DNA from 3 places in the Arthrobacter halodurans genome. Region 3 is predicted to be linked to each of the others. Evidence: predicted binding sites of a transcription regulator. Region 3 holds the regulator's gene; each other region holds the start of a gene.
What was found. The regulator LexA, encoded in region 3, represses DNA repair genes until DNA is damaged. The targets are predictions, from matches to a motif close to TCGAACANNTGTTCGA.

Region 1: ACETWP_RS14955 (shikimate dehydrogenase) is a predicted target of LexA. The motif match lies at 4,497-4,512, and genes of this name have one in related genera.
Region 2: uvrA (excinuclease ABC subunit UvrA) is a predicted target of LexA. The motif match lies at 4,018-4,033, and genes of this name have one in related genera.

Annotation. Positions count from the first base shown of each region.
Region 1 is NZ_JBHDLJ010000015.1:48,549-58,315, forward strand. It holds gene ACETWP_RS14940 (HpcH/HpaI aldolase family protein) at 1-805, shown strand, start outside; gene hpaH (2-oxo-hept-4-ene-1,7-dioate hydratase) at 1-2, shown strand, start outside; gene ACETWP_RS14945 (IclR family transcriptional regulator domain-containing protein) at 837-1,622, opposite strand; gene ACETWP_RS14950 (bifunctional sugar phosphate isomerase/epimerase/4-hydroxyphenylpyruvate dioxygenase family protein) at 1,631-3,535, opposite strand; gene ACETWP_RS14955 (shikimate dehydrogenase) at 3,538-4,410, opposite strand; gene ACETWP_RS14960 (MFS transporter) at 4,572-5,915, shown strand; gene ACETWP_RS14965 (sulfite exporter TauE/SafE family protein) at 6,133-6,882, shown strand; gene ACETWP_RS14970 (cell division protein PerM) at 7,006-8,295, shown strand; gene ACETWP_RS14975 (hypothetical protein) at 8,334-8,741, opposite strand; gene purN (phosphoribosylglycinamide formyltransferase) at 8,792-9,358, shown strand; gene ACETWP_RS14985 (hypothetical protein) at 9,414-9,644, opposite strand; gene ACETWP_RS14990 (S8 family serine peptidase) at 9,644-9,767, opposite strand, start outside.
Region 2 is NZ_JBHDLJ010000004.1:1,001-10,767, reverse strand. It holds gene ACETWP_RS06115 (lysophospholipid acyltransferase family protein) at 1-332, opposite strand, end outside; gene ACETWP_RS06110 (HAD hydrolase-like protein) at 333-1,019, opposite strand; gene uvrA (excinuclease ABC subunit UvrA) at 1,107-3,998, opposite strand; gene ACETWP_RS06100 (GntR family transcriptional regulator) at 4,249-4,626, opposite strand; gene ACETWP_RS06095 (MBL fold metallo-hydrolase) at 4,724-5,395, shown strand; gene ACETWP_RS06090 (trans-aconitate 2-methyltransferase) at 5,466-6,275, opposite strand; gene ACETWP_RS06085 (DEAD/DEAH box helicase) at 6,359-8,893, shown strand; gene ACETWP_RS06080 (AAA family ATPase) at 9,033-9,767, opposite strand, start outside.
Region 3 is NZ_JBHDLJ010000008.1:39,449-49,215, reverse strand. It holds gene miaB (tRNA (N6-isopentenyl adenosine(37)-C2)-methylthiotransferase MiaB) at 1-703, shown strand, start outside; gene miaA (tRNA (adenosine(37)-N6)-dimethylallyltransferase MiaA) at 707-1,684, shown strand; gene dapF (diaminopimelate epimerase) at 1,694-2,629, shown strand; gene ACETWP_RS10995 (class I SAM-dependent methyltransferase) at 2,673-3,284, opposite strand; gene hflX (GTPase HflX) at 3,678-5,261, shown strand; gene ACETWP_RS10985 (ATP-dependent DNA helicase) at 5,305-7,272, shown strand; gene lexA (transcriptional repressor LexA) at 7,269-7,988, opposite strand; gene ACETWP_RS10975 (LysM peptidoglycan-binding domain-containing protein) at 8,276-8,755, shown strand; gene ACETWP_RS10970 (histidinol-phosphate transaminase) at 8,977-9,767, shown strand, end outside.

The sequences.
Region 1 (9,767 bases), on a different contig from region 3:
AGAGCCGGACCCGTCGTTCAAGGACGCCCTCGCCGCGGCCGACCGCCCCCTTGCCGGCATCTGGGTCTGCTCCGGCAGCCCGCTAATCGCCGAGCTGTGCGCGGGCGCCGGATTCGACTGGATCTTCATCGACGCGGAGCACTCGCCGAACGGCCTCGAGTCCGTCCTCGCCCAGTTGCAGGCCGTGCGCGGATACCCCGTGGTCCCGGTGGTCCGTCCGCCGGTCAACGACACGGTCCTCATCAAGCAGTACCTGGACCTCGGGGCCCAGACGCTGATCATCCCGATGGTGCACACCGCCGCCGACGCCCGGGCCGCCGTCGCGGCCACGCGCTACCCGCCGAACGGCGTGCGCGGCGTCGGCTCCGCGCTAGCGCGCTCGGCGCGCTGGAACCGCATCCCAGACTACCTCGCGCGCGCCGCCGAGACGCTGACCCTGATCGTGCAGATCGAGTCGGGAGAGGCCGTGGGGAATGCGGCCGAGATCGCCGCCACGGACGGGGTCGACGGCGTGTTCATCGGTCCCTCGGACCTCGCCGCGTCCCTGGGCGTGCTCGGCCGCCAGGACCACCCGGACGTCGTCGACGCCGTCCTGCGCAGCATCGACGCGGCCAAGTCCGCCGGAAAATTCGTCGGGGTCAACGCGTTCGACGAGGCCTCGGCCCGCCGCTACATGGATGCCGGCGTCGACTTCGTCGGCACCGGAGCCGACGTCGGACTGCTGGCCCGGGCCAGCGAGGCGCTGGCGGCGAAGTACGTTGCGCGCGGCGACGCGCACGACGCCGGGACCCCCGCCAGCTACTGAGCCCGGCCGCCGCGTGGCCGGCACGGCGCGGTCAGACCGTGCGCCCGCCGAAGTCCTCGGCAATGCGGCGGGCCGTCTCCTGCAGGGCGGGGACGAGGTCGTGCTCGATCGAGACGCTGCCCAGCCGTCCGGCCTGGACGGAGATGTTCAGGGCGGCGATGACCTCGTCGCCGCGGCGGACCGGCACCGCGAGGCCGCTCAGGCCGTCGTCGAGCTCCTTGGAGACCAGGCACCAGCCCTGCCCGCGGACCTTGTCGATCTCGGCGCGCAGCTGTTCGAGGGTACCCACGGTGCTGCTGGTGTAGCTAGTGACGACGGTCTGGCGGTAGAAGCGCTCCCGCGCCTCCTCGGGAAGCGCGGCGACGAGGACGCGGCCCATGGACGTCACCCAGGCGGGGAGCCGGTTCCCGATGTTCATGGTGACCGTGTGCAGCCGCGGCGCCGCGACGCGCGCGACGTAGATGGCGTCCTGCCCGTCGAGCGTGCTCAGGGTCGCCGTCTCGTCGAGGCGGTGGGCGAGCTCCGTGAGGTGGGGGCGGGCGACCCGCGGCAGGCTCAGCCCCGCGAGGTACCCCGCGCCCACGTCCAGCACGCGCGGGGTGAGGCGGTAGGCGTTCCCGTCCGCGACGACATAGCCGAGGTCCGTCAGCGTGAGGAGGAAGCGTCGGGCCGCGGCGCGGCTCAGGTCGGCCGCGTCGGCGACCTGGGTGACCGTGAGGGAGGCGGCCCCGCCGTTGAAGGCCAGCAGGACGCCCAGCGTCTTTTCCGCGGATTTCACGTAGTACTCGGGCTGCTGCGTCGTGCCGGGTTCCGCCACCAAGTCTCCTACGTCGTCGTTCGCTGGCCACCCCGGAGCCGGTTGCGCTCGAACTGGGCGGCGAGGCGCACCGGCGCGTTCGGCGCGCCGTAGCCATCGTACCCGCCGTCGCGTTGCACGACCTCGAGGAACATCTCGCCCACCGTCTCGGTGTAGAAGTGCAGGAACGCGCCGTGCTCGTCGCGGTCGTACAACAGGTCCAGGCCGCGGAGCGTGTCGATGGTCGCCTCGTCCAACGGGAAGCGCGCGGCCAGGTCCTGGTAGTAGTTCCGGGGAACGGGCAGGAAGTCCATGCCCGCGGCCTTGGCCCGGCGGGCGACCGCGAAGATGTCCGAGGTCCGGAACGCCACGTGCTCCGGGTAGGCGCGGGCGGACGCGCCGGCGCCGTCCAGGACCTGGGGCACGATGTTGAGCGCGAGCCGGATCGACCCGTCGGCGGTGCGCATCACCTGGCTGCGCACCAGCCCGAGCGGGCTGGGCACCTCCGTCGCCGGACGGGTCTCCAGCCTCAGGGCGCTCTCGTAGAACAGCACGGCCTCGTCGAACGCCTGCCACGGCTGGGCGAGGTTCACGTGGTCCACCGCCTCGATGAGTGCCGCCGCCTCGTCGCCCTCCGGGGCGGCGGCGCCGAACTCGCCCATCCACGCCGGCCGGGGCGTCGCCGGACAGTAGAAGACCTCGGTGCCGTCCGGGGCGTTGACCCCGCGCAACTCCTGTTCGTCGGCGGTGTTGTGCCGCGAGACGGCCCGCGCCCGCAGCTGCACGGCGCGTTCCACGCCGCGCCGGGGCTCGGCCACCTGGAAGCCCAGTGCCGAGATCGACGGAGTCGCCCCGCGGGCGCGCTGGCCGTTGATGACGATCCGCGCCTGGCCCTGCGTCCAGAGCTGGACCGGCTTCCGGCGATGCTGGCCGCGGAACCCGAAGCCCAGCTGGGCCAGCATCTGCGCGACGGACTCGGGCTCGTCCGTGCGGATCTCCGCGAAGTCGAAGCCGGTGGGCGCCTGGACGTCCGGCAGCGAGGCGAGGTGCATGGGATAGGCGGCCCCGGCGTCGTTCCGGGGTGCGGCGCCGTTTTCGGGCACGACCGTACCCGCGGCGAGCCGCGCGGCGGCGCGGTCCTGGAGCCAGAGGAGCGAGCGCAGCCCGTCGAGGGCGGTGCGTTCGACGTTCGACTGGCGGAACGTGTCGTTGAAGATCTCCAGCGAGACGGGGCCGGCATAGCCCGCGCGCGCCAGGTGCGCGAGGAACCCGGCGAGGTCGAAGCCGCCCTGCCCGGGGAACACGCGGTAGTGCCGGCTCCAGGACAGGATGTCCATGGACAGGACGGGCGCGTCGGCGAGCTGGACGAAGAAGATCTTCTCGGCGAGGAGGTCCTCGATCCCCGACGGGTCGTCCCCGCGGGAAAGGATGTGGAAGCTGTCCAGACAGGTCCCGACGGCGGGGTGGTCGGCGAGCTCGACGATGCGGTGGGCGTGCCGGTACGTGTTCACGTACCTGCCCCACGCCAGCGCCTCGTAGGCGATGCGGACGCCGTGCCGGGCGGCCGCCTCGCCGAGGCGCCGCAGCTGGGACGCCGCGACGGCGTCGTCGTCGACCGTGGCCGTGGCGACGTTGCTGCAGACCAGCATGGTGTCGATGCCCAGGCGGTTCATCAGTTCGAACTTCGCCTCGGCCCGCCGCAGGTTCTCCGGGAGGAGGGCCTCGTCGACGCCCTCGAAGTCGCGGAACGGCTGGTAGAGGTCCAGCGTCAGGCCCAGCCGGTTGGCCAGCGCGCGGACCTCCTCGGGCGACATCGGGCTCACGACGAGGTCCTGCTCGAAGATCTCGATGCCGTCGAAGCCGGCGCGGGCGCACGCCAGCATCTTCTCCTCGAGCGTGCCGCTGATGCAGACGGTGGCGATGGAGGTGCGCACGGCTAGAGTCCCTTCGCGAGGAGGTCGAGGAAGTGGTGGCGCATGCGGCCCGCGTCGGGCTCGACGCCGGTGATCAGGCGGAACGCGTCCACGGCCTGGCCGACGGCCATGTGTCCGCCGTCGAGCACGCGGCATCCCAGCGCGACGGCGGCGCGCACCAGCTCCGTCTCCACGGGGCGGTAGACGACGTCGGCGACCCAGTGCCGCGGCGACAGGAGCCGGGCGTCGACCGGCATCCCCGGGTGCTGGTGCATGCCGACCGGGGTGGCGTGCACCAGCCCGTCCGCGGCGGCGAGCTCGTGCCCGATGTCGTCCGGCGACGCGGCGACGACGGCGCGGTCGGGGAAGAGGGCGGCCAGGGCGGCCGCGCGCTCGCGGGTCCGTTCGGCGTCGAGGTCGATCAGGGTCAGGTGCCGGACGCCCGAGGCGAGCAGCGCGTACGCGACGGCCGCCCCGGCGCCCCCGGCCCCGAGCTGGACGACGCGGTCGAGCGCGACGCCGGGAAGGCCGGTGCGCAGGGCGTGGGCGAAGCCGGAGAAGTCGGTGTTCTCGCCGTGGAACCGGCCGTCGCGGATCAGCACCGTGTTCACGGCGCCGAGCCGCTCGGCGTCCACCGAGACCGAATCGAGGTGCATCAGCACCAGCTGCTTGCAGGGGTGGGTGATGTTGAAGGCGTTGAAGCCGAGCTCGCGGGCCGAGGACAGCAGCGTCCCGACGTCGGATCCCGGCCTGCCGATCGCGGCGAGGTCGATGGGCCGGTACAGGTAGCGGATGCCGTGGGCGTCCGCCTCGGCCTCGTGCATGGGCGGGGTGAGCGATGGCGTGACGCCGTCGCCGATCAGGCCGACCAGATACGACTCTGCGAGGGTGCTCATCGTTGCTCCTTTTCCCCGGACTTCCTCTCGACCGGATATTGCCAAGAGTGTGACGTAGCTCTACTCTAGACCTAATTGTACGCATTCCGTACAGATGTGCGGATACCGCGCAACAGACTGGCGGCGATTCCCGCAGCCGTCCTCGCGAACTAGGAGAAACGATGAACCCCGAGAACACCGCGGCAGCGTCGCCGCCCGTGGATTCGACGCAGGGCCGGACACCCGTGAGGGCCGCGCTGGCGAGCTTCATGGGCAGCGCCGTCGAGTACTACGACTTCTTCATCTTCGGCGCCGCCGCCGCACTCATCTTCCCCACGGTCTTCTTCCCGGACGCCGGAACCAACGCGACCGTCATGTCGCTGGCCACGTTCGGGTTCGCCTACATCGCCCGGCCGGTGGGCGCCGTCATCCTGGGCCACTTCGGCGACCGCATCGGCCGCCAGAAGGTCCTGATGTTCACCCTGTTGCTCATGGGCGGCGCGACCTTCCTCATCGGCTGCCTGCCGACCTTCGACCAGGTCGGGTGGCTCGCCCCGATCCTGCTGGTGCTCGCCCGCCTCATGCAGGGCCTCTCCGCCGCCGGCGAGCAGGCCGGCGCCAGCTCCCTGACGCTCGAGCACGCCCCGGACAACCGCCGCTCCTTCTTCACCTCCTGGACGCTCACCGGCACCCAGGGCGGGCAGATCCTGGCCGCCCTGGTGTTCATCCCCGTCGTCGCGCTTCCGGACGAGATCAAGTACGGCATCGGATGGCGCATCCCGTTCTGGCTGTCCGCCGTCGTCGTCCTCGTCACCTACTTCATCCGCAAGAGCCTCCACGAGACCCCGGAGTTCGAGCACGCAAAGGCCACGAACCAGATCGCCAAGCTCCCCGTCAGCGACCTGCTGCGCGAGCACTGGCGCGACGTGCTGCGCGTCGTCCTGTGCGCGTTCATCGCCGCCGTGTCCACGGTCTACGGCACGCTGGCCATCAGCTACGGCAAGCAGGTTGGCAACGTGGACGAGTCGATCACCCTCTGGCTTGTGGTGGCCGGCAACGTGGTCGCGCTGTTCTCGCAGCCGATGTTCGGCCGCCTGTCCGACAGGATCGGACGCAAGCCGGTCTTCATCTACGGCGCGCTCGGCAGCGCCGCCATCATGCCGTGCTACCTGCTCTCCATGGAGTCCGGGAACACCCTGCTCCAGTTCGCCCTGTCGATCGCGGTCTTCTCCTGCGCCTACGCGGCGGCCAACGCGACGTGGCCCTCGTTCTACGCGGAGATGTTCAGCGCCAAGGTCCGGTTCTCCGGCCTGGCCATCGGCACGCAGCTCGGCTTCCTGATGGCGGGCTTCGCGCCCTCGATCGTCGCCGCCGTCGGCGGGCTGGAGCCCGGCGGCTGGGTGCCCATCAGCATCTTCACCGCCATCATCGCGCTGATCTCCGCCGGTTCCGCGCTGACGGCCCGGGAGACCTACCGCGTCCCGACGTCCGAACTGGGGCGGAAGCGCGTGCCCGCCACGGTCTAGGCCCGTCAGTCGGCGCCACATCGGACGCCCGCCGTCAGCGGGCGCCCGCCGTCAGCGGGCGCCACATTGAGAGGCCGGAGCACTCCCGCAGGGGGTGCTCCGGCCTTTTTTCGCGGCTTTGCGGGTCGGCCCCGCCGGGAACGGGGCGGGCGATGTGGCGCGGGCTGTCCGGTGGGTGGGGGCGATGTGGCGCGGGCTGCCGGGATAGGCTGGGCCGGTGGATTCGGGGATGCTGGTCGTGGTGCTCGGGCTGATCGTCGCGGGCGCCGTCGCCCAGCGGGTGGCCGGCCTGGGTTTCGCCATGCTCGTGTCGCCGTTCCTGGTCATCCTGTTGGGGCCGCACACCGGGGTCCTGCTCGTGAATATCTGCGGCGTGGCCTCCTCCGCCCTCATCGCGCCGCGGGTGTGGCGTGACATCGACTGGTCCACCTTCCGCTGGCTCACCGTCTTCAGTGTCGCCGGTTCCATCCCCGGCGCGATCGCGGCCACCTACCTCCCGTCGGCCGCGCTGTCCATCACCGTCGGTTCGGTGGTGCTGACCGCCCTGATCCTGTCGCTGGCCCTCAACCGGGCGAACGTCGTGGTCCGCGGCAACGGGCCCAAGGCCGTCGCCGGTGCGCTCTCCGGGCTGACGAACGCCATGGCGGGCGTCGGCGGACCGGCGGTCAGCGCCTATGCGGTCCTGTCCCGCTGGGAGCAGCGCCCGTTCGCGGCGACGCTCCAACCCTTCTTCGTCCTGATGGGCTCCGTGGCGATCGCCGTCAAGGCGATCGTCGACCCCGGGCAGATCCCGATGCTCGATCCCTGGGCGTGGGTGCTCATCCTGGCGGCCATCATCGTCGGGATCTTCGGCGGGGAGATGCTCCAGCGGCATATCCGGGACCGTCACGCCCGCGCGTTCGTGATCTTCATCGCGTTCGTCGGGTCCGTGGCGGCACTCGTCAAGGGCCTTCTCGACCTGGCGTGATTCCCGAGGACCGGGGCGCCGCGTCGCTGAACGGAGCGGCGGGGGATCGGTGGCACGATTGACTCGATGAATGACGAGCGCAAGATCGAGGGACGGGCCGGCAGACCGGCCGCGGGCAGGGCCATGGACTCGCTGAGGGCCACCCTGCGCGACGGGCTGCCCATGCCCCTGTGGCTCCAGGGGGCGCTCGAGTTCCTGCAGAGCGCCTTCTTTTCCGCGGTGCTCGTCGTCGTGCCGCTCGTCGCCGTGTGGTTCGCCGGGGGGTTCGAGGAGCGCACCCTGGACTCGCTGTTCCAGCTCGCGGGCCAGATCTGGCTGCTGATCCACGGTGTGCCCCTGCACCTCGCGGTTCCCGTCGGGGAATCCTCGGCCGAGACACTGACCGGGACGATGTCGCTGACCCCCCTCGGTCTCACCCTCATCCCGTTCTTCCTGTCGTGGCGCGCCGGACGGCGCATTGCCCGGGCGTCCTACACGGACCAGCTGTGGCAGGGGATCGCCGGCGCGCTCGGCGCCTACATGCTGTTCGGCCTGATCACCGGCTACGCGGTCTCCACGGAAGAGGTCGGGGTCTCGCTCGCCGCGGCCGCGCTGGTCCCGCTGATCGCCGCCGGATCCGGGGTCGTCGTCGGCGCGTACCGCGAGGCGGGGTCCTGGGGTCGGCTGGTCGGCGTCGACACCGCGGCGTGGATCGCGAAGACCAGCCAGCACTCGCGCTGGGCGGGTTCCTACGTCTGGTCCGTCGCGCGAGCCTCGGCGCTCGGCTACGTGGCCGCGTTCGGCCTCGCCAGCGCGGTGCTCGCCGTCAACCTCGGCCTGCACTGGGTGGAGATCTCCAACGTTGCCCAGCAGCTGCGCCCGGGGCCCGTCGGCGGCGCGGTGCTCACCCTCGGGCAGCTCGGGCTCCTGCCCAACCTCGCGGTCTGGACCCTGGCCTGGGTCAGCGGCGGGGGGTTCACGCTCGGGACCGGCACCACGCTGAGCACGCTGGAAACCACCGTCGGCCCGCTTCCCGCCATCCCGGTGCTGGCCGCGCTGCCGACCGGCGACCTGTCGTCCGCCTGGCTGTTCATGCTGGTCCCCGTTGTCGCCGGCTTCGTGGCCGGATGGTGGTTCCTGCGCGAGGGCGAGAACCACCTGGACGACTGGATCTCCCTCAAGGTCAGGTCCCGGTGGATCAGCCTCGCCGCCTCCACGTTCGCGCTCGGCATCCTGGTCGGCGCGGGAACCGGCCTGCTCTCGCTGCTGGGCAGCATGCTCTCCGGGGGATCGCTCGGGATCGGGCGGCTCACGGACATCGGGCCGAACCTCTGGCTCAGCGCGCTGATGCTCGCCGCGGAGGTCGGCGTCGGCGTGGTCCTCGGCTACCTCGTTGCACCCGTTCTGGAGCGCGACCCGGTCCTCGAGGACTAGCGGCGCCGCAGGCGGGCGTACCGCGCCGGGCGGGGGCCTCAGGAACCGGGAAGCCCGTCCAGATTCCGCAGCTTCTCCTCGTACTCGCGCTGGCACGCGGCCGTCGTCCGGTCCGTCACGCTTCCCCGCAGGCACTGCTCGTACTCGGACGTCGCGTGGTAGAAGAGCGATTGCAGACCCGTGGACAGCGTGAACAGCAGGCAGGCCATTGTGGCCAGCGCGATGGTGACGCGCAGGACGACCGGCACCGCGCCGCGGAAGGCCTTGATCGTCGCGACCACTCCGACCACGACCCCGGCGGCGCCGAGCGCCACGGCGGCGAGCTTCCACGGGAGCATCGCACCGGCGCCGAGGTAGGCGCCGAGCATCAGCACGATGGCGGCCCGCACCCAGGAGGCGAGGCCGCCGTCCTTCTCCGCGGCGGGGGCGGGCGACGAGACGGGCATGCCTTTAGCGTAGTGCCGGTCGGCCATCGGCCAGCGCCTAAGCTGGTGGCATGCGCATCGTGGTCCTCGTCTCCGGAACCGGCTCCAACCTCCAGGCGGTCATCGACGCCGTGCGGGCGGGGGACCTCGACGTCGAGATCGCCGCCGTCGGAGCCGACCGTCCGGGCACCCAGGGCGTGGAGCGGTCCTCCGCGGCGGGGATCGAGACGTTCGTGGTGGACTTCAAGTCCTTCGCGGACCGCGCGGACTGGAACCACGCCCTGACCCGGAAATGCCTCTCCTACGCCCCGGACTACGTCGTGTCCTCCGGCTTCATGCGCATCGTCGGCGAGGAGTTCATCGGCGCCTTCGACGGCACCTACATCAACACGCATCCCGCGCTCCTGCCCAGCTTCCCCGGCGCCCACGGCGTCCGCGACGCGCTGGCCTACGGGGTGAAGGTCACCGGCTGCACCGTGCACATCGCGGACGCTGGCGTCGACACGGGACCTATCCTGGCGCAGAGGGCCGTCGAGGTCCTGCCCGGGGACACCGAGGAGACCCTGCACGAGCGCATCAAGGTGGAGGAACGCGCCCTCTTGATCCGCACGCTGGCCGAACTCGCGGACCGCCGGTAGCCGCGGAAGACGGGACGCGCGGCAGACGGGACGCGCCGGGCATCCGCGGGCGGCGCTACTGCAGGCCGCTCTCCGGCGGGGCGATGCTCACGTCCAGCTGCTCGTCCACCCCGGCGACGCCCTCGACGGCGGCCAGGCCCTGCCGGTGCTCGCCGTCGACCTCGCCGGTGACGAGCCCGAGCGCGTCGAGCACCCGGTCCACGCGCATCCCCGCCCCGCGCAGCTGGTCCGCGACCTCCGCGGTCCGGTCGGCGTGCGCGGCGTCGACGGTCACCGTGATCCGCATCAGGGTCCCACCACCCGGGCCGCCGGATGGGTTCCCCGCCCGTCGGGCTCGGCGGGGTCCGGAGGCGGCGGGGCAACCGCCAACCCGGCGCCGACATCCACGGACGGCGCCTGAAGGCGCACC
Region 2 (9,767 bases), on a different contig from region 3:
CCGGACTCGAGGATCTCCACCAGGGCGTCGAGCGCCGCGACCGATGCCGCCTGCTCGCCGCGTTCCACCGGGATGGAGCCCACGGACTCGAAGAACGCCTTCATGGCGCGCCCCTTGAGGCCCGGGGTGGTGAAGTACTCGGCCTTGGCGAAGAAGGCCACGGGCCGGGGCATCAGGGCTTGGATGATGATGCTGTCCAGGAACGAGAGGTGGTTCGAGGCCACGATGAACGGACCCTCCGTGGGCACGTGGTGCAGCCCCACGACCGTGGGACGGCAGGTGGCGTTGATGGTGCCGCGGAAGCCCGCGCGAACTCCGTCGTAGAGGCCCATCTAGACCGCCCGTCCCGCGGCCCCGAGCAACAGCTCCCGCAGCCCGTCGGCCGAGTCCACGACGGCGTGGGCGCCGGCGGTCTCCAGCTCGCCCTCCGCGGCGTAGCCCCAGGCGACGCCGATGCACGCCATGCCGTGCGCGCCGGCCCCGTCGACGTCGTAGTGGCGGTCCCCCACCATCACGGCGTCCCGCGCTTCCGCGCCCACGGCTGCCAGGGCGGCCCCGACGATGTGCGCCTTGCCGGGTCCGGAGTGGACGGTGTGGTGCTCGTCGTTCGGCGAGCCGTGGACGGCGTCGAACAGCCCGAGCAGCCCCTGCATCTCCAGTAGCCGGACGGCGATGTCCTGCGGTTTGGAGGTGGCCACGGCCAGGGCTAGGCCGGAGTCGCGCAGCTCCGCGAGCAGATCGGCGATCCCCGGGTAGACGCGGCTCGCGGCCATGCCGCTGGCCGCGTACTCGGCGCGGTAGTCCGCGATCACCGACGGCAGGAGTTCCTCGTCCATCCCGGGCAACCCCAACAGCCCGATGGCCAGGGGCGGGCCGACGAGCGCCTCGAGCCGCTCGTCCCCGGGGTGCGGCACGCCGTGGCGCAGCAACGCGGCGAGGATGCCTTCGGTGATGGCCCCCGCGGGGTCGACAAGGGTTCCGTCGAGGTCGAACAACACGGCGCGGGCTGGATTTGTCACCGGGACATTGTCGCACGAAGCCCGCGGGATCCACGGACTCCATGCCGCCGCCGGCGTCCGTGGCCGACGTTCGTCGTCGCGCACGACCTACGTGAGGATCTCGGCGAGGAACCCCCCGGTGTGGCTCGCCGCGGCCTTCGCGACCTGCTCGGGGGTCCCCTCGGCGATGACCCGGCCGCCGCCGGATCCGCCTTCGGGGCCCAGGTCGATCAGCCAGTCGGCGCTCTTGATCACGTCGAGGTTGTGTTCGATCGTGATGACCGTGTTGCCCTTCTCCACGAGGCCCTGGAGGACCAGCAGGAGCTTGCGGATGTCCTCGAAGTGCAGTCCCGTGGTCGGCTCGTCGAGGACGTAGATGCTCCGCCCGTTGGAACGCTTCTGCAGTTCGGAGGCCAGCTTGACGCGCTGCGCCTCGCCGCCCGAAAGCGTGGTCGCCGGCTGCCCGAGCCGGACGTAGCCCAGCCCGACGTCGACAAGGGTGTTCAGGTGGCGCGCGATCGGCGAGAATGCGGCGAAGAACTCCGCGCCCTCCTCGATGGACATGTCCAGCACATCGGCGATGGTCTTGCCCTTGTAGTGCACCTCGAGGGTCTCGCGGTTGTAGCGCGCGCCGTGGCAGACCTCGCAGGGGACGTAGACGTCGGGGAGGAAGTTCATCTCGATCTTGAGCGTCCCGTCGCCGGAGCACGACTCGCAGCGTCCGCCCTTGACGTTGAAGGAGAAGCGGCCGGGCAGGTACCCGCGCACCTTCGCCTCGTTGGTCTCCGCGAAGAGCTTGCGCACGTGGTCGAAGACGCCGGTGTACGTGGCCGGGTTGGACCGCGGGGTGCGCCCGATCGGACTCTGGTCCACGTGAATCACCTTGTCGAGGTGCTCCAGTCCCTCGATCCGGGTGTGGCGCCCCGCCACCTGCTTGGCGCCGTTGAGCTTGTTGGCCAGCACCTTGTAGAGGATGTCGTTGACGAGGGTCGACTTGCCGGAGCCGCTCACGCCGGTCACGGCGGTCATCACGCCGAGCGGGAACTTCACACTGACGTTCTGCAGGTTGTTCTCGCGGGCGCCGACGACGGACACCTGGCGCTTCTTGTCGACCTTGCGGCGCTTCGCGGGGACCTCGATGCTCTTGCGCCCGGACAGGTAGTCGCCGGTCAGGGACTCGGTGTTGGCGAGCAGGTCCTCCAGGGATCCCGAGTGCACGACGGAACCGCCGTGCTCGCCGGCGCCGGGTCCGATGTCGACGATCCAGTCCGCCTGGTGGATGGTGTCCTCGTCGTGCTCGACGACGATCAGGGTGTTGCCCAGGTCCCGCAGGCGGTTCAGCGTCTCGATGAGCCGCCGGTTGTCGCGCTGGTGCAGGCCGATCGACGGCTCATCCAGCACGTAGAGGACGCCGACGAGTCCGGAGCCGATCTGCGTCGCCAGCCGGATGCGCTGGGCCTCGCCGCCCGAGAGCGTGCCCGCGGCGCGCTCCAGGTTGAGGTACTCGAGGCCGACGTCGAGCAGGAACCGCAGCCGCGCCTGGATCTCGATGAGGACCTGGTGGGCGATCTGCGCCTCGCGCCCCGTGAGGGTGAGTTCGTTGAGGAAGGCGGCGCACTCGCGCATCGGCAGGGCGGCCACGGCCGAGATGGACATGCCGTTGATGAGGACGGAGAGGGAGGCGGGATTCAGGCGCGCGCCGTTGCACTCGGGGCACGGGATCTCGCGCATGTACTCCTCGTAGCGGTCCCGGGCGTTGTCGGACTCGGTCTCTTGGTGCTTGCGGTGGATGTACTGCACCACGCCCTCGAAGCCGGTGCTGTACTTGCGCTCGCGGCCGAACCGGTTCTTGTACTGCACCACGACCTTGTGGTCCTTGCCGTGCAGCACGGACTGCCGGGCGGCCGCGGGAAGCTTGCCCCACGGCGTGGTCATGGAGAACTTCATCTCCTTGGCCAGGCCGGAGAGCAGGCGGTTCCAATACTCCGTCGTCGCCGTGCCCAGCGACCACGGGGCGATCGCGCCCTGCGAGAGCGACTTCTCCGGGTCGGGGATGATGAGCTCCTCGTCGACCTCGAGGCGCGTCCCGATGCCCGTGCAGGCCGGGCAGGCGCCGAAGGGGTTGTTGAAGGAGAACGAGCGCGGCTCGATCTCGTCGATCGCCAGTGGGTGCTCGTTCGGGCAGGCGAGGTTCTCCGAGAAGGCCCGGAGGCGCCCGTCGTCGTCCTCGTCCAGGTCAACGAAGTCCGCCAGTACGCGTCCGTCGGCGAGCCCGAGGGCCGTTTCGATCGAATCGGTGAGGCGCTGGCGGATTCCGTCCTTGATGACGAGGCGGTCGACGACCACCTCGATGGTGTGCTTGAACTGCTTGCCCAGCTTCGGGGGCTCGGTCAGCTGGATGGTCTCGCCGTCGACGCGGGCGCGCGAGTAGCCCTTCGCCGCGAGCTCCTTGAAGAGGTCGACGAATTCGCCCTTGCGGGCGCGGACCACCGGCGCGAGGATCTGGAAGCGCGTGCCCTCCTCCAGCTCGAGCAGCTGGTCGACGATCTGCTGGGGGGTCTGGCGCTTGACGGGCTCGCCGCAGACGGGGCAGTACGGCGTGCCGACGCGGGCCCAGAGGAGGCGCATGTAGTCGTAGATCTCGGTGATGGTGCCGACCGTGGAGCGCGGGTTCTTGCTCGTGGACTTCTGGTCGATCGAGACGGCGGGCGAAAGCCCCTCGATGAAATCGACGTCCGGCTTGTCGACCTGGCCGAGGAACTGGCGCGCGTACGCCGACAGCGATTCGACGTAGCGACGCTGCCCCTCTGCGAAGATCGTGTCGAACGCGAGCGAGGACTTGCCGGAGCCGGAGAGGCCCGTGAACACGATCATGGCGTCCCGCGGCAGGTCGAGGTCGACGTTGCGGAGGTTGTGCTCGCGTGCGCCCTTGACGATCAACCGGGACTGGTCGTGCCGACGCTCGGTGCCGGACGGGGACAGGATCTCACCTTGGGAAATAGCCACGGACAAATCGTAGTCGAAAACGTCTTCGAATTCTCGTTCGAATGATGCGCTCCCCCGGTCGCTGCGGTGCGCCACCGGGAGGCCGTGGACGCGCGTGGCCACGTCATGGACCCGTTTCGGGGCCCGCGGCGGGGGGTGCGCGCGGTGCCTGTCGGCCGGGCCGCCGGACGCGTGTTCGCCGACCGCGCAACGCTACGGTGTGCTCGGCTACCGCGCGGCGTCGTGGTGTGCGTTCCGCCCGCGCTCAGCGCCGGCGGAACGCGGCCCGGACGTAGTCGAGCGCCTGCTCCTCCTGGATGCCCCAGCGCACCGACTCGTCGGCGAAGGCCGCCGCCGCCGCGCCGAGATGGCGGGCCGCGTCGTCCCCCGACGCCTCGACCACGGTCCCGTTGCGTCCCCGCGTGGACACCGCCCCGGCCTGCTCGAGCTCCCGGTAGGCCCGGGCCACGGTGTTCGCCGCAACCCCCAGGCGACCGGCGAGCGCGCGGACCGGTGTGAGCCGGGTGCCGGCGACGAGCCGGCCCGAGGCGATGGCGTCAAGGATCTGGAGGCGGATCTGCTCGTAGGGGTTGGCCGGGTCGTCGGCGCGGATCTCGATGAAGCCGAGCACGTCCTCGTCCATGCTTCCTCCTCCGCGCGGGCCCCGGCGTGCCCGGGGAATGCTGCAACACTACCCGGCGCGCTTCCCCGGCGGTACGGCGGTTGCCTAGGCTGGCGACATGACCAACGACACCACTTTGCTCCACGACCTGGCCCGCCTGACGATCCGCAGGACCAGCGTCTCGGACATGGAGAACAACGTCTACCTGCTGACGTCGAAGGAGACCGGCGCCCAGGTGCTCATCGACGCGGCGGACGACGCCCCCGCCATCCGGTCCATGCTCGCCGCGTCCGCCGGGGACTCCGCACGGCCGGTGCGGCTCGCCCTCATCGCCACGACCCACCAGCACTGGGACCACATCCGCGCACTCCGGGAGGTGGCGGAGGAGACGGGGGCTCCGCTGGCCGCCGGGTCGGAGGACGCCGACGCGGTCGAGGCCGGGGCGGGCGTCAGGGTCGACGTCCGGCTGGACCACGGGAACGTGGGCAACTTCGACGGATTCGATCTCACGGCGGTTCACCTGCGGGGCCACACGCCGGGCTCACTGGCCTACGTCTACCGGGATCCGGAGGGCCCCACCCACATCTTCAGCGGCGACAGCCTGTTCCCCGGCGGGGTCGGCAACACGTGGAAGGATCCCCAGCGGTTCTCCTCCCTGCTCCGCGACGTCAGCGAACGGCTCTTCGGGGTGTACGCGGACGACACCTTGGTGCACCCCGGACACGGCGGGGGCACCACCCTCGGCGCGGAGCGCCCCCGCCTCGGGGAGTGGGAGGCGCGGGGCTGGTAGCCGTCGCCGCCGGAGGAAGGCGCGGGGCTGGTAGCCGTCGCCGCCGGAGGGGTGCGCGGGCCGGACCGACCTAGCCCGCCTTCCACCCCACGCAGAAGATCCGGCGGAACGGGTACACCGTGAGCGGCGATCCGTTGCGATCGGCGAACGCCGGATAGGCCACCCGGAGGAGCCTGCCGTACTCCCGCTCGAAGGACTCGGCCTCCGCCGGATCCAGCGCCGAGAGCACGGGCCTGAGTCCGGTGCCGCGCACCCAGTCGAGCACCGGGTCCGCGCCCGCGAGGACCTGCTGGTAGGTGGTCTCCCGCGCGTCGGCCTCGAAGCCGGCGTCCAGCAACAGCTTGAGGTAGGCAGCTGGCTCGGCCACCGCGTCGTCGTGCCGCAGGATGCCCGCGAGCCGTCCGGCCCACCGCGGCGATTCGGCGAGCCGCCGCATCAGTGCGTGGGAGGGGGACCCGAAGTTCCCGGGGACTTGGGCCGCGAACCACGCCCCGGGGCGGAGGGCCTCGAGCCAGCGGGCGACCAGTTCCAGGTGACCCGGGATCCACTGCAGCATGGCATTGGTGACCAGCACGTCGACGTCGGGTCCCGGTTCCCAGTCCCCCGCGTCCGCCACGGCGAAGGAGAGCCGCGGCCGGTGCCCGGGTGCTCCCGGGCCGTACCGCGCGGGGGCGTCCCGGATCATCTCGGCGGACGCGTCCAGGCCGGCCACCTCGGCCGCGGGCCAACGTTCGGCAAGCGCGGCCGTGAGCCGGCCCGGCCCGCACCCGAGATCGACCACCCGACGGGGAGCCCCTGCAGCGACCCGGGAGGTCAGGTCGAAGAACGGGCGGTCTCGATGGTCGGAGAATTCGGCGTACTTGGCGGGATCCCAGCGCATGTCCCCACCCTAGGGCGTCGGCCCATCGCGGCCGGGTTTCCCGCCGACCGGCGCCGCCGCGCGGCGGCTAGGCTGGGGGAACCATGAAACTGACCGAACTGCTGCCCGACGCGCCGCCGCGCGGGGCCACCGCCGAGTCCACCTACGCCTCCTTCATCCAGTGGGTGGAGGACCGCGGGATCGGCCTGTATCCCGCGCAGGACGAGGCCGTGATGGAGATCGTCGAGGGGAACAACGTCATCCTCGCGACGCCGACGGGATCCGGCAAGTCCCTTGTGGCCGTCGCGGCGCACTTCCACGCCCTGGCCCGGGGCGAGCGCAGCTACTACACCGCCCCCATCAAGGCGCTCGTCTCGGAGAAGTTCTTCGCGCTGTGCGAGATCTTCGGCGCCGAGAACGTCGGCATGGTCACGGGCGACTCCTCGGTGAACCCGGACGCCCCCATCATCTGCTGCACGGCCGAGATCCTCGCCAACATCGCGCTCCGGCAGGGGGCGACCGCCGACCTGGGGCCGGTGGTGATGGACGAGTTCCACTTCTACTCCGACCCGCAGCGCGGCTGGGCGTGGCAGGTCCCCCTCCTGGAGTTGCCGCAGGCGCAGTTCCTCCTGATGTCCGCCACGCTGGGAGACGTCACGCGCTTCGAGGACGAGTTGACGCTGCGCACCGGGCGCCACACGGCCACGGTCGCGCACGCCGAGCGGCCCATCCCCCTGCACTACTACTACTCGCAGGATCCGGTGCAGGAAGCCATGGAGGAGCTGCTGTCCACGAAGCAGACCCCCGTCTACGTGGTGCACTTCAGCCAGCTCGAGGCGATCGATCGGGCGCAAAGCCTGATGAGCATCAACGTCTGCACCCGCGAGGAGAAGGACCGGATCGCCGAACTCATCGCCGGGTTCCGCTTCTCGGCGGGCTTCGGCAAGACCCTGAACCGGCTCGTGCGACACGGGATCGGCGTCCACCACGCCGGAATGCTGCCCAAGTACCGACGGCTGGTGGAACAGCTCGCCCAGGCGGGGCTCCTGAAGGTCATCTGCGGCACCGACACGCTGGGCGTGGGCATCAATGTGCCGATCCGCACGGTGATGCTCACCGCGCTCAGCAAGTACGACGGCGTCCGCACCCGCCCGCTCAACGCGCGGGAATTCCACCAGATCGCGGGGCGGGCAGGCCGGGCCGGCTTCGACACCTCGGGCACCGTCGTCGTGCAGGCACCCGAGTTCACGATCGAGAACAAGAAGGCCATGGACAAGGCGCTCGCCAAGTTCGGCGACGACCAGAAGAAGCTGCGCCAGGTGGTCAAGAAGAAGCCCCCGCAGGGTTTCGTCTCCTGGAGCGACAAGACGTTCGACAAGATGGTGGCCAGCGTGCCCGACCCGCTGAGTTCGAGCTTCGCGGTCACCCACTCCATGCTCCTGAACCTGTTGGAGCGGCCCGGCGACAGCTTCGCGGCGGCGCGGCGCCTGCTCACGGAGAACCACGAGCCCCCGGCCCGCCAGCGGGCCCTGCAACGGCGCGCGCTCGGCATCCTGCGCGAATTGCTCGCGACCGGCGTGGTGGAGCGGCTGGACACACCCGACCAGCACGGCAACAGGCTGCAGCTCACGATCCACCTGCAGCAGAACTTTGCCCTGAACCAGCCGCTCTCGCCGTTCGCGATGGCCAGCCTGGAACTGCTGGACCGCGAGTCCGCGACGTACGCGCTCGACGTCGTGTCGGTGATCGAGGCCACCCTGGAGAAGCCGCGGCAGGTGCTGTCGGGGCAGGAGAAGAAGGCGCGCGGCGAGGCTGTGGCCGCGATGAAGGCCGAGGGCATGGAGTACGACGCCCGCATGGCCGCGCTGGAGGAGGTCACCTACCCGCAACCCCTCGCGGAGCTGCTCGGCGAGGCGTTCGAGACGTACCGCCGCGGGGCGCCGTGGCTCGGAGACTTCGAGCTGGCTCCGAAGTCCGTGGTTCGCGACATGTACGAGCGGGCCATGTCGTTCGCGGAATACGTCCAGTTCTATTCGTTGGCGCGCAGCGAGGGAATCCTGCTGCGGTACCTCACGGACGCCTATAAGGCCCTGCGCCAGACGGTGCCGCGGGATCTTCTGCGCGAGGACCTCCAGGATCTGATCGTGTGGCTGGGCGAGCTGGTGCGGCAGATCGACTCCAGCCTGCTGGACGAATGGGAAAAGCTCGCCAACGGCGAGGCACCCGAGAACACGTCGGAAGACATCCTGCCGCCGCAGCCGGACCGCCTGACCTCCAACGAGCGGGCGTTCCGTGTCATGGTGCGCAACGAGATGTTCCGCCGCGTCCGCCTCTTCGCCGACGAGCAGGACCAGACGCTGGGAGAGCTCGACGGGCACAGCGGATTCGGACCCGACGCGTGGGCCGACGCCATGGACGGGTACTTCGGCGAACACGACGACATTGACGACGGCCCCGAGGCGCGGGGCCCGCAGCTGCTGATCATCACCCCCGGCAAGGACCGCTGGACCGTGCGGCAAATCTTCAAGGATCCCGCCGGCCACAACGACTGGGGCATCGATGCGTTCGTCGACCTCGCCGCCTCCGACGAGGCCGGTTCCGCCGTCGTCACGGTGACCAACGTCGGACGCCTCGGCTAGTTAGGCGCCGCGGGCCCGCGCGTCCACCGGGTACGCGTGCGAGTCCGGAAACGTGGCCGCCCGCGGCGTTGCGGGCTGACGGTGCGAACGGGGCGCAGCGGACCCGGGCGCTCACTCCGAGCGGGCGGACGCCGCGTGGTCAGCCGTCCTCGGCCGCGTCGGCGTCCCGGGCCCCCGGCGATGTCCTGGACCCGGCGTCGTCCGTTGCGGGGAAAGCGGGGCCGTACGCCGTCCCGGACGACGGGGCGTAGGCGAAGTACGCCCCGGACTCCGTGGGAGGGTCGCCGAGGAATCCGAAACTCACGACCTCCTCGTCCCCGTCGCTCCCGTCCTCGAGCCCGGCCGTGCCGTCCCCGCCCAGTAGTGCGCGGGTGAGCACGGCGCCATCGGCCATGAGTTCGGCGACCGCGGCCGAGAGGTGCTCGTCGGCCGGTTCCGCACCCGCAGTGACCGCGGCCAGGACCGCGCGCCGAACCAGCTCCTTGGCCAGCGACGCCGTGGTCCCCTCGGTCTCCGCCGCCGCCCGATCGAGGGCACCACCGCCGAATCCGATGCCGGAGGCATACAACCGCAGCAGCTCGCGACGCTGCGCCTGGTCCGGGCGGGGAATCTCCACGGCGAGATCCACCCGGCCGGGCCGCTGTGCGAGCGCCCGTTCAAGCATGTCGACGCGGTTGGTGGTCAAGACGAAGGCGACGTCGGCGTCGGCGTCCAATCCGTCCATGGCGTCAAGGAGCTCGAACAGCAGAGGCTGCGGCCCATGTCCAAAGCTCCGGTCTTCGGCCACCAGGTCGCAGTCCTCAAGCACCACAAGTGCCGGCTGCAGCGCCCGGGCCATGCGCGCGGCCTCCGAGACGAGGGCCAGCGAACCGCC
Region 3 (9,767 bases):
CATGCCGTTGCAGTCCGGGTCGGACAGGATGCTGCGGGAAATGCGGCGCTCCTACCGCTCGAAGAGGTTCCTGGGCATCCTGGACGGAGTCCGCGACCGCATCCCGCATGCGGCGATCACGACGGACATCATCGTCGGCTTCCCCGGCGAGACGGAGGAGGACTTCCAGGCGACCCTCGACGTGGTCGAGCGCGCCCGCTTCAGCAGCGCCTTCACCTTCCAGTACTCGCGGAGGCCGGGGACGCCGGCGGCCGACTTGCCCGGCCAGCTCCCGAAGGCCGTCGTGCAGGAACGCTACGAGCGCCTCACCGCCCTGCAGGACCGGATCTGCGCCGAGGAGAACGCCCTCCAGGTCGGCCGGGTCGTGGAGGTCATGGTCACCGCGCAGGCCGGCCGGAAGTCCGGGGAGACGCACCGCCTGTCCGGCAGGGCGCGCGACCAGCGGCTCGTGCACTTCACGGTCCCCGACGGCGCCGAGCAGCCCCGGCCCGGGGACCTCGTGACGCTCCCGGTCACCGCGGCGGCGTCGTTCCACCTGCTGGCGGATCCCGGGCCCTCCGAGTACCGGCTGCGCCGCTCGCGCGCCGGCGACGCCTGGGACCGGTCGCAGGCCGACTCGTGCGGGGCCCCGGCGCCGTCCGCCGGTGGTGCGCCCGCCGGCGGTGTCCCGCTGGGGATGCCGACGCTGCCGCCGCGGGCGTAGGCCGTGGGGCACGGCGCGGCGCGCCACCCGATCGTCGCCATCGTCGGGCCCACCGGCACCGGCAAGTCCGACCTCGCCGTCGAACTGGCCCTGCGGCTGGGCGGGGAGGTCGTCAACGGGGACGCGCTGCAGTTCTACCGCGGGATGGACATCGGCACGGCCAAGCTCGACCCGGCCGCGCGCCGCGGCGTGCCACACCACCTGCTGGATACCCTCGACGTCACGGAGGAGGCCAGCGTCGCGGCCTTCCAGGCGGCGGCGCGCGCCGCCTTCGACGACATCCAGGGGCGCGGACTCGTGCCGATCCTGGTCGGGGGCTCCGGGCTCTACGTGCGCGCCGCGCTGGACGTCCTCGAGTTCCCCCCCACCGACGCCGCCGTGCGGTCGCGGCTGGAGGCGGAGGCCGACGCGGGCGGCGTCGGGCCGCTGCTGGAGCGGCTGCGCGCGGTGGACCCGGCCTCGGCGGCCCGGGTGTCCGACGCGCGGCGCGTCGTCCGCGCGCTCGAGGTCCACGAGCTCACGGGCCGGCCGTTCAGCTCCTTCATGCCGGACCGCCGGTACGCGCGACCGGCCATCCAGCTGGGGCTGGACCTGGACCGTGCGGTGCTGCACGAGCGGCTGCGCGCCCGCGTGCGCGCCATGTCCGGGGCGGGGCTGCTGGAGGAGGTCGCGGCGTTGGACACGCGGGGGTTGCGGCGCGGCAGGACGGCGTCCCGCGCCATCGGCTACGCGCAGTTCCTGGCCGTCGTCGACGGCGGGTGCACGGCGGAGGAGGCGGCGGAGCAGACGGTGGTCGCGACCCGACAGTTCGCCCGGCGGCAGCTCACGTGGTTCCGCGCGGACCACCGCGTGCACTGGCTCGACGCCGCGTCCCCGGACCTGGCGGACCGGGCCCTGCGGATCGTCGCGGCGGCGGCCGCGGAGACCCCCGCCGCCGCGGCCCGGGGAGCCGCCGCGCCTCCGGACCCCGCGCGCCCGTAGGCTAGGGGCATGACGACGGAACCCAACGCGCTGCCCCCCACCCCGCTGTCCGGACTGGCCTTCGCGAAGGGGCACGGCACGGGCAACGACTTCGTGCTCGTCGCCGACCCCGACGGAACGCTCTTCCTCGCGCCGGAGCAGGTCGCCGTCCTGTGCGACCGCCACCAGGGCATCGGCGGCGACGGGCTGATCCGGGCCGTCCGGTCCTCGGCGCTGCCGGAGGGCAACGCCCTGCTGGCCGTGAACCCAAGGGCCGAATGGTTCATGGACTACCGGAACGGGGACGGTTCGGTGTCCGAGATGTGCGGCAACGGGGTCCGGGTCTTCGTGCATTTCCTCATCGAGGAGGGCCTCGTGGAACTCGCCGAGGGCGAGGCCCTCACGATCGGCACGCGCGCCGGCGCCAAGACGGTCGCCCGCGCCGCGAACGGCTACGCGGTGGACATGGGCCCCTGGGAGTTCATCCACCCGGCGCGCGCCGAGGAGCGCGCCCTGGATTCCCTGGTGGAGACGGACGGCCTCGAGGTGGCCCGGCCCGCCCTGAGCGTGAGCATGGGCAACCCGCACACGGTCGTCGCGCTATCCGAGGCCTCGGAGCTGGAGCAGGCCGACCTGCACCACGCGCCGCGCGTGGATCCCGTGCCGGACCACGGAACCAACGTCGAATACGTGGTACCGGCGGAGCCGCTGGTCACGGGTGGCGTCGGCAGCATCAGGATGCGCGTGCACGAGCGCGGCGTCGGAGAGACCCAGTCGTGCGGGACGGGGGCGTGCGCCGCCGTCGTGGCGACGCGGCACTGGGCGGGGGAAACCCCGGCCGACCGGTGGGAGGTCCAGGTTCCCGGCGGCACGGTCGGGGTCCGGTTCATCCCGGCCCCGGACGGAGCCGAGCACGTGGAGCTCAGCGGTCCGGCCGTGCTCGTCGCGCGCGGATCCCTGGTCTGACCCCGTTCCGGTCCACGCGTGCGGAACCCGGTGCGCCGGGCCGCTAGGCGGGGCGCGCGACCCGCAGGAGCCGGAACGACTTGGCGGTCGCCGCGCGCTCCACCGTCCACGCGGGGGGCAGCTGTCCGCCGAGCCAGGACTGGAGCGAGTCCGAGCCGAGGTTCTTCTGCACCACGAGCCAGGCCTCGCCGCCCGGCGCGAGCCGGGGTAGCCACCGCAGCAGCAGCTCGTGCAGCGCCTCCTTGCCGATCCTGATGGGCGGATTGGACCAGATCGTGTCGAACCGCAGGTCCTCCGGAACGCTCTCCGGAAGCCCCGCCACGACGTTCGCGAGCCCCAGGTCGGCGGCGTTCTGACGGGTGAGTTCAATGCTCCGCTCGTTGATGTCCACCGCGTACACGGTCGCGGCGGGCGAGGCCAGCGCCAGGCTCAACGCGATGGGACCCCACCCGCAGCCGATGTCCAGCAGGGCCCCCGCGGGCGCGGGCGCCGGGGCGCCGGCGAGCAGCACCGCGGTCCCCTTGTCCACGCCGTCCGGGCTGAAGATGCCCCCGGACGTGGTGAGGCGCCGCTCGGCACCGCCGAGGGTCGCCGTGATGCTCCTGCGCGTGAACGGCGTCGACGGCTGTGCGCTGAAATAGTGGTCCGAACCCATGCTGGCAGGTTAACCGCCGCCGCGCCCCCGCGCTAATCGGTGCGCGGCCGGGTGGGCGACACGGACCCCCTTCGCCCCCGTGGCACGCGCCATCCGTCGGCTCCAGGGGATTTCGCGGAAGTGATAGGGTTTTCCCTATGACTCTGAAGTAGCCGCGTCCCCGGCACGCCGGGACCGCCAGCCAGCCCGCCGCGCGCCCTATGGACGGCGCGCGCCCGCCTACTTCCCACGGAGCCCCCCATGACACAGCACCCCACACCCCACGGCGACGGACCGGGCGAATCCCCGCCACGGGGCACCGACCCCTCCCTCCCCGTTCGCCCTGCGGCGAACGGGGGTCCAATCGTCGGACCCGGGGACTATTCTGGAACTCAGCATTCTTCAAAGGGGAACATGACCAAGAGCAACCAGCCTAACCCTGGGGACCGCGACCTGAATGAGGCCGAGATCCAGTCCGTGATCGATCGGATCCTCGCGGCCGACGGCGCCGCGTCGAAGAAGACGGTGGCCCGGCCGCCCATCCCGGCGGGGGGAGAGCCGCGCGCGCTGAGCGGCGGCCGCGCCCAGGCCCTCGGCGGCGAGGGCGGCGAGCACTCGCTGCACGACGGCGACCAGCGTGACCTCGCCGAGCGGCGCGCGCTGCGTCGCGTCGCGGGTCTCTCGACGGAACTCGAGGACGTGACCGAGGTCGAGTACCGCCAGCTGCGGCTGGAGCGCGTGGTGTTGGCGGGCATCTGGACCGACGGGACCGCCGCCGACGCGGAGAATTCCCTGCGCGAACTCGCGGCCCTCGCGGAAACCGCCGGCTCGGAGGTCCTCGACGGGGTCATCCAGCGCCGCATCAAGCCGGACCCGGGCACCTTCCTGGGGTCGGGCAAGGCGCAGGAGCTCAAGGAGATCGTCGCCGCCACCGGAGCCGACACGGTCATCGTCGACTCGGAACTCTCGCCGTCGCAACGGCGCGGCCTGGAGGACATCGTCAAGGTCAAGGTCATCGACCGCACGGCGCTGATCCTCGACATCTTCGCCCAGCACGCGCAGAGCCGCGAGGGCAAGGCGCAGGTCGAGCTGGCCCAGCTGGAGTACCTCCTGCCCCGCCTGCGCGGTTGGGGCGAGTCGATGTCGCGGCAGGCCGGCGGACGCGTCGGCGCGGCGGGCGGCGGCATCGGCTCCCGCGGCCCCGGTGAGACGAAGATCGAGCTCGACCGCCGTCGCATCCGCACCCGCATGTCCAAGCTGCGCAAGGAAATCGCGGCGATGAAGCCCGCCCGCGAGACCAAGCGCGCCAACCGCAAGCGCAACACGGTGCCGTCCGTCGCCATCGCCGGGTACACCAACGCCGGCAAGTCGTCGCTGCTGAACCGGCTGACCAACGCCGGCGTGCTCGTGGAGAACGCCCTCTTCGCGACGCTGGATCCGACGGTGCGCAAGGCGGAAACCTCCGACGGCGTCGGGTACACGCTGGTGGACACCGTCGGCTTCGTCCGGTCGCTGCCGACGCAGCTCATCGAGGCGTTCCGCTCGACCCTCGAGGAGGTGGCCGACGCGGACCTCATCCTGCACGTCGTCGACGCCTCGCACCCGGACCCCGAGGGCCAGATCCACGCGGTGCGGCAGGTCTTCACCGAGGTGGACGCGCAGAACGTCCCCGAGATCATCGTCCTGAACAAGGCGGACGCCGCCGATCCGTTCGTCATCGAGCGCATCCGGCAGCGCGAGCCCAACCACGTCGTCGTCTCGGCGCGCACCGGCGTCGGCATCGACGAGCTGCTGCGGCGCATCGGCGAGTCGATCCCGCGCCCGGACGTGCGGCTCGAACTCCTGATCCCGTACGACCGCGGGGAGCTGGTCAACCGCCTGCACGGCTCGGACGCGGAGATCCTTGAGACCGAACACGTCGCCGACGGCACCCGCCTCGTCGTCAAGGTCCGCGAGGGCCTCGCCGCCGAGCTGGAGCCGTTCTCCCTCCGTGGCTGACGTCGAACGGGTCCTCGGGCTGCTCGACGCCGCGGTCGAGGGCATGGGCGGCCAGAACCGTCCCGGCCAGCACGAGATGGCGCGGCAGGTCGTGGAGTCGCTCGACTCGGGCCGGCACCTACTCGTCCAGGCGGGCACCGGCACCGGCAAGTCGCTGGCGTACCTCGTGCCCGCGATCGCGCACGCCCTGGAGGCGGAGAAGCCGGTCGTGGTCTCCACCGCGACCCTCGCCCTGCAGGCGCAGATCGTCGGCCGGGACGTGCCGCGCCTTTTGGAGCAGCTGGCCCCGCACCTGCCCCGGAAGCTCGATGTCGCCCTCGCCAAGGGCCGCGGCAACTACGTGTGCAAGTACAAACTCGGCGGGGGATACCCGGACGAGGACGAGGGCGCGCTGTTCGCCCTCACCGAGGACGGCGCGGCACGCGCCCTGACCGCGGGGGCGGGACCAGCGAGCGCACTGGGTCAGGAGGTCGTGCGGCTGCGCGAATGGGCGGAGGAGACGGACACGGGGGACCGGGACGACCTGGTCCCGGGCGTCGGAGACCGCGCCTGGCGCCAGGTCTCGGTCACCGCGATGGACTGCCTTGGCGCCCAGAAGTGCCCCATGGCGGAGGAGTGCTTCAGCGAGCTGGCGCGCAAGAAGGCCGCCGAGGCGGACATCGTCATCACGAACCACGCCATGCTCGCCGTCTCCGCCTTCGAGGGGATCGCCGTGCTGCCCGAGTTCGACACCGTCGTCATCGACGAGGCGCACGAGCTCCAGGACCGCGTCACGGGCTCCGTCACTCGTCCCCTGTCCGTCGCGCTCGTCTCCGGCGCGGCGTCGGCCGCCCGCAAGCACTGCCACGTGAACGTCGACGCGCTCAATCTGGCGTCGCGCGCGCTGCAGAAATCGCTGGAGTGGATCCCCGCGGGGCTGATGCCCTCGGGCCTCAACGAGGCGCAGGCGGCCGCGGTGGACCAGGTCCGCGAGGCCGCCCGCGTGGCGCTCTCGGACTCCAAGCCCGCGCCGCAGGAGGCCGTGGACGGCGGGCGGCAGATGGCCCGGTCGCAGTTGCTCTACCTCGTCGAGCAGTGCGACCGGCTCGATGGCGCCGCGGAGGCGCGGGAGGTCGTCTGGGCGTCCCGTCCCGGGCAGTTCACCCCCGGAGAGGGCTATGTGCAGCCCGACGACTCGACACCCGCCACGCTGAACGTCGCGCCGCTCTCCGTCGCCGGCCGGCTGCGCGAGGGGCTGTTCGATGGACGCACCGTGGTGCTGACGTCGGCGACGCTCGCCGTCGGCGCGGCCTTCGAGCCGGTCGCCGGGGCGCTGGGGCTGCTCGGGCAGGGGGCCCCCGCCTGGACCGGCGTCGACGTGGGAAGCCCCTTCGACTATCCGCGGCAGGGCATGCTGTATGTCGCCCGCCACCTGCCCAAGCCGTCCCGGAACGTCTCCACGGAGGCGCTCGCGGAGCTGGAGGATCTGATCCGGGCCGCGCGCGGGGGCACGCTCGCGCTCTTCTCCTCGCGCCGGGCCGCGGAGGAGGCCGCCGAGGCGCTGCGGCCGCGGCTGGACCAGACGATCCTGTGCCAAGGCGACTCCAGCATGGCGTCGCTGGTGAAGGAGTTCGCCGACGACCTCGACACGTGCCTCTTCGGCACCATGACGCTCTGGCAAGGCGTGGACGTCCCCGGGCCGGCCTGCCGACTCGTGGTCATCGACCGGATTCCCTTCCCGCGCCCCGACGATCCCCTGTCGACGGCGCGCAGCCGCGACGTCGCGCGGCACGGGGGCAACGGCTTCATGGCGGTGTCGGCCAGCCACGCGGCCGTGCGGCTGGCGCAGGGCGCCGGACGCCTGATCCGCTCGACGTCGGACCGGGGGGTCGTGGCGGTGCTGGACTCGCGCCTGGCCACGGAGCGGTACGGCAACTTCCTGCGCGCCTCGCTGCCCCCGATGTGGGCGACGACGGACAAGGCGACCGTGGTGGGGGCACTGGAGCGGCTCGCCCCCGCGCGGACGCCCTAGAGCGAGCGCATCACCGAGACGACCTTGCCCATGATCGTCGCGTGGTCGCCCAGGATGGGCTCGTACTGGCGGTTCTGGGGGAGGAGCCACGTGTGCCCGTCGCGCTGCCGGAACGTCTTGACGGTGGCCTCGTCGTCGAGGAGGGCGGCCACGATATCGCCGTTGACGGCATTCTGCTGCCGGCGCACCACGACCCAGTCGCCGTCGCAGATGGCGGCCTCGACCATGGAGTCCCCGCTGACCTTCAGCATGAACAGCTCGCCGTGTCCGACCAGCTGTCGGGGGAGCGGCATTACGTCCTCGATCGTCTGGTCCGCGAGGATGGGGCCGCCGGCGGCGATGCGGCCGACCAGCGGGACCATCGCCGTGTCGGAGGCGGTGCTCAGTTCGGAGACCGGCGTGCCGTTGATGGCGCGGAGTCCGTCGTGCGCGGCCTCGGCGGTCTCGCGAGCGTCGCTGAGCGTCAGTGGCGTCAGGATCTCCATGGCGCGCGGACGGCGCGGGTCGCGGCGGATGTAGCCGAGCTTCTCCAGCTGGGCCAGCTGGTGCGTGACGCTCGACAGGCTCGCCAAGCCGACGGTGTCGCCGATCTCGCGCATCGACGGCGGATAGCCGCGCGCCGCGACCGCGCGCTGGATGGTCTCGAGGATCTTCTTCTGGCGAACCGTCAGGCTCTTCGGCGTGCGCTTCGGTGCCGGAGTGTCAGCTGTGCTCATGGTGTGCCCCATCCTGGTTGTCCCCGTGGCTCCGGGCCGTTCCGCATTCTGTCGGAGGCGCCTGTTGGACTGGATCCAACGAGCCGCTGGTCACCACGTTAGTGGACCACCACGGGGCTTTCAAAGATTTGTTCGAACGTGTCTCGACATTCCTCGGTCAGGAATGCTACAAATGGACGAGCGAGATCGAACAAGCGTTCGAATACGAGTTTCGACCGGTTCGATCTTCGAACACCGAACCGTCGGTGCGGCCGCGAGGCGGCCCGGCGCGAGAGAAAGGCAAAACCATGGCTCAGATCGCCTTCGCGACCCCTGCTCAGCCCGCGGCACGCCTCGGCGGGGATCCCCGCCGGACCACGAACGTCCTCAGCCTTCCCGTCGCCCGCCCCGGGGGCTCCCCACGCGGAACGTCTCCCCGCGCCGCGGCGCCGGCCCCCGCGGCATCCGCCGTCCGCGGACCTGTCCGCCTGACCCGGCGGGGCCGCTTTCTCCTCATCGGCCTGCCCGTCCTGCTCGCGGCGACCTCTGCCCTGGTCCTGGTGGGCATTTTCACGGCCCCCGTCATGGCCGCCGACTCCGGCGCCTCCGTCCGGGTCGAGGCGGCCTCCGTCACCGTCCTGGAGGGGGAGACCCTCTGGGAGATCGCCGCGGAGTTCGCCCCGGGGCGCGACCCGCGCGTCGTCATCGCCGAGATCGCGGAACTGAACAACCTCGCGGGGTCCACGGTGATCCCCGGCCAGACGCTCTTCGTCCCGACCGGCGGTTAGCGGGTCGCGGACGCGCGTGTCGGGGCAGGATCCGGGACCGCCGGGACGCGCGCCCCGCCGACGGCCGTCGGGAACGCGGGCGGGACGCCCCGCGGGACCGCCGGTGGTGAACCGCGGGGCCGGGCTCGGCCCGGGTGGCGTCTGCCCCGCCGGTGCCGGCAACGTTAAGCGGCCCCACCCGCCGATTCGGGGCCACTGCGCCGGCGCCCTAGAATTGTTCGGTGAGTGATCAGCTGCGACGACTGGCCAGACTTCCGCTGCGGGACAACCTCCGGGGCCTGGAGCCCTACGGTGCCCCCCAGCTGGACGTGCCCATCCTGCTCAACGTCAACGAGAACACCCACCCCCTCCCCGACGAGGTCCGCGAGGCGATCGCCCGCGATGTCCGCGCCTGCTCCGCAAGCCTGAACCGCTACCCCGACCGCGAGTTCACCGAACTCCGCGAGCGGCTGGCCTCATACCTGGGACACGGACTCGCACCCGGGAACATCTGGGCCGGCAACGGGTCCAACGAGGTGCTGCAGCAGATCCTCCAGGCCTTCGGCGGCCCAGGGCGCAGCCTGATGAGCTTCCCGCCGACCTACTCCATGTACCCGCTCCTGGCGAGCGGCACGGACACGAGGTACATCGCCGGTTCGCGCGCGGCCGACTTCGAGCTGACGGCGGACTCCGCGGCCCGGCAGGTCGCCGAGCGGGCCCCCAACATCGTCTTCCTGTGTTCGCCCAACAACCCCACGGGAACCGCGCTCGGCCTCGACGTGGTGGAGGCCGTCTACGCGGCGGGCGAGGCGAGCCAGGCGATCGTCGTCGTCGACGAGGCGTACGCCGAGTTCGCGAAGGCCGGCACGCGCTCCGCCCTGGGCTTGCTGCCCGGACGGGAGCGGCTGATCGTGTCGCGGACCATGAGCAAGGCCTTCGCCCTGGCTGGCGCCCGGCTGGGGTACCTCGCCGCGGATCCGTCCGTGACCGACGCCCTCCGGCTGGTCCGCCTGCCGTACCACCTCTCCGCCGT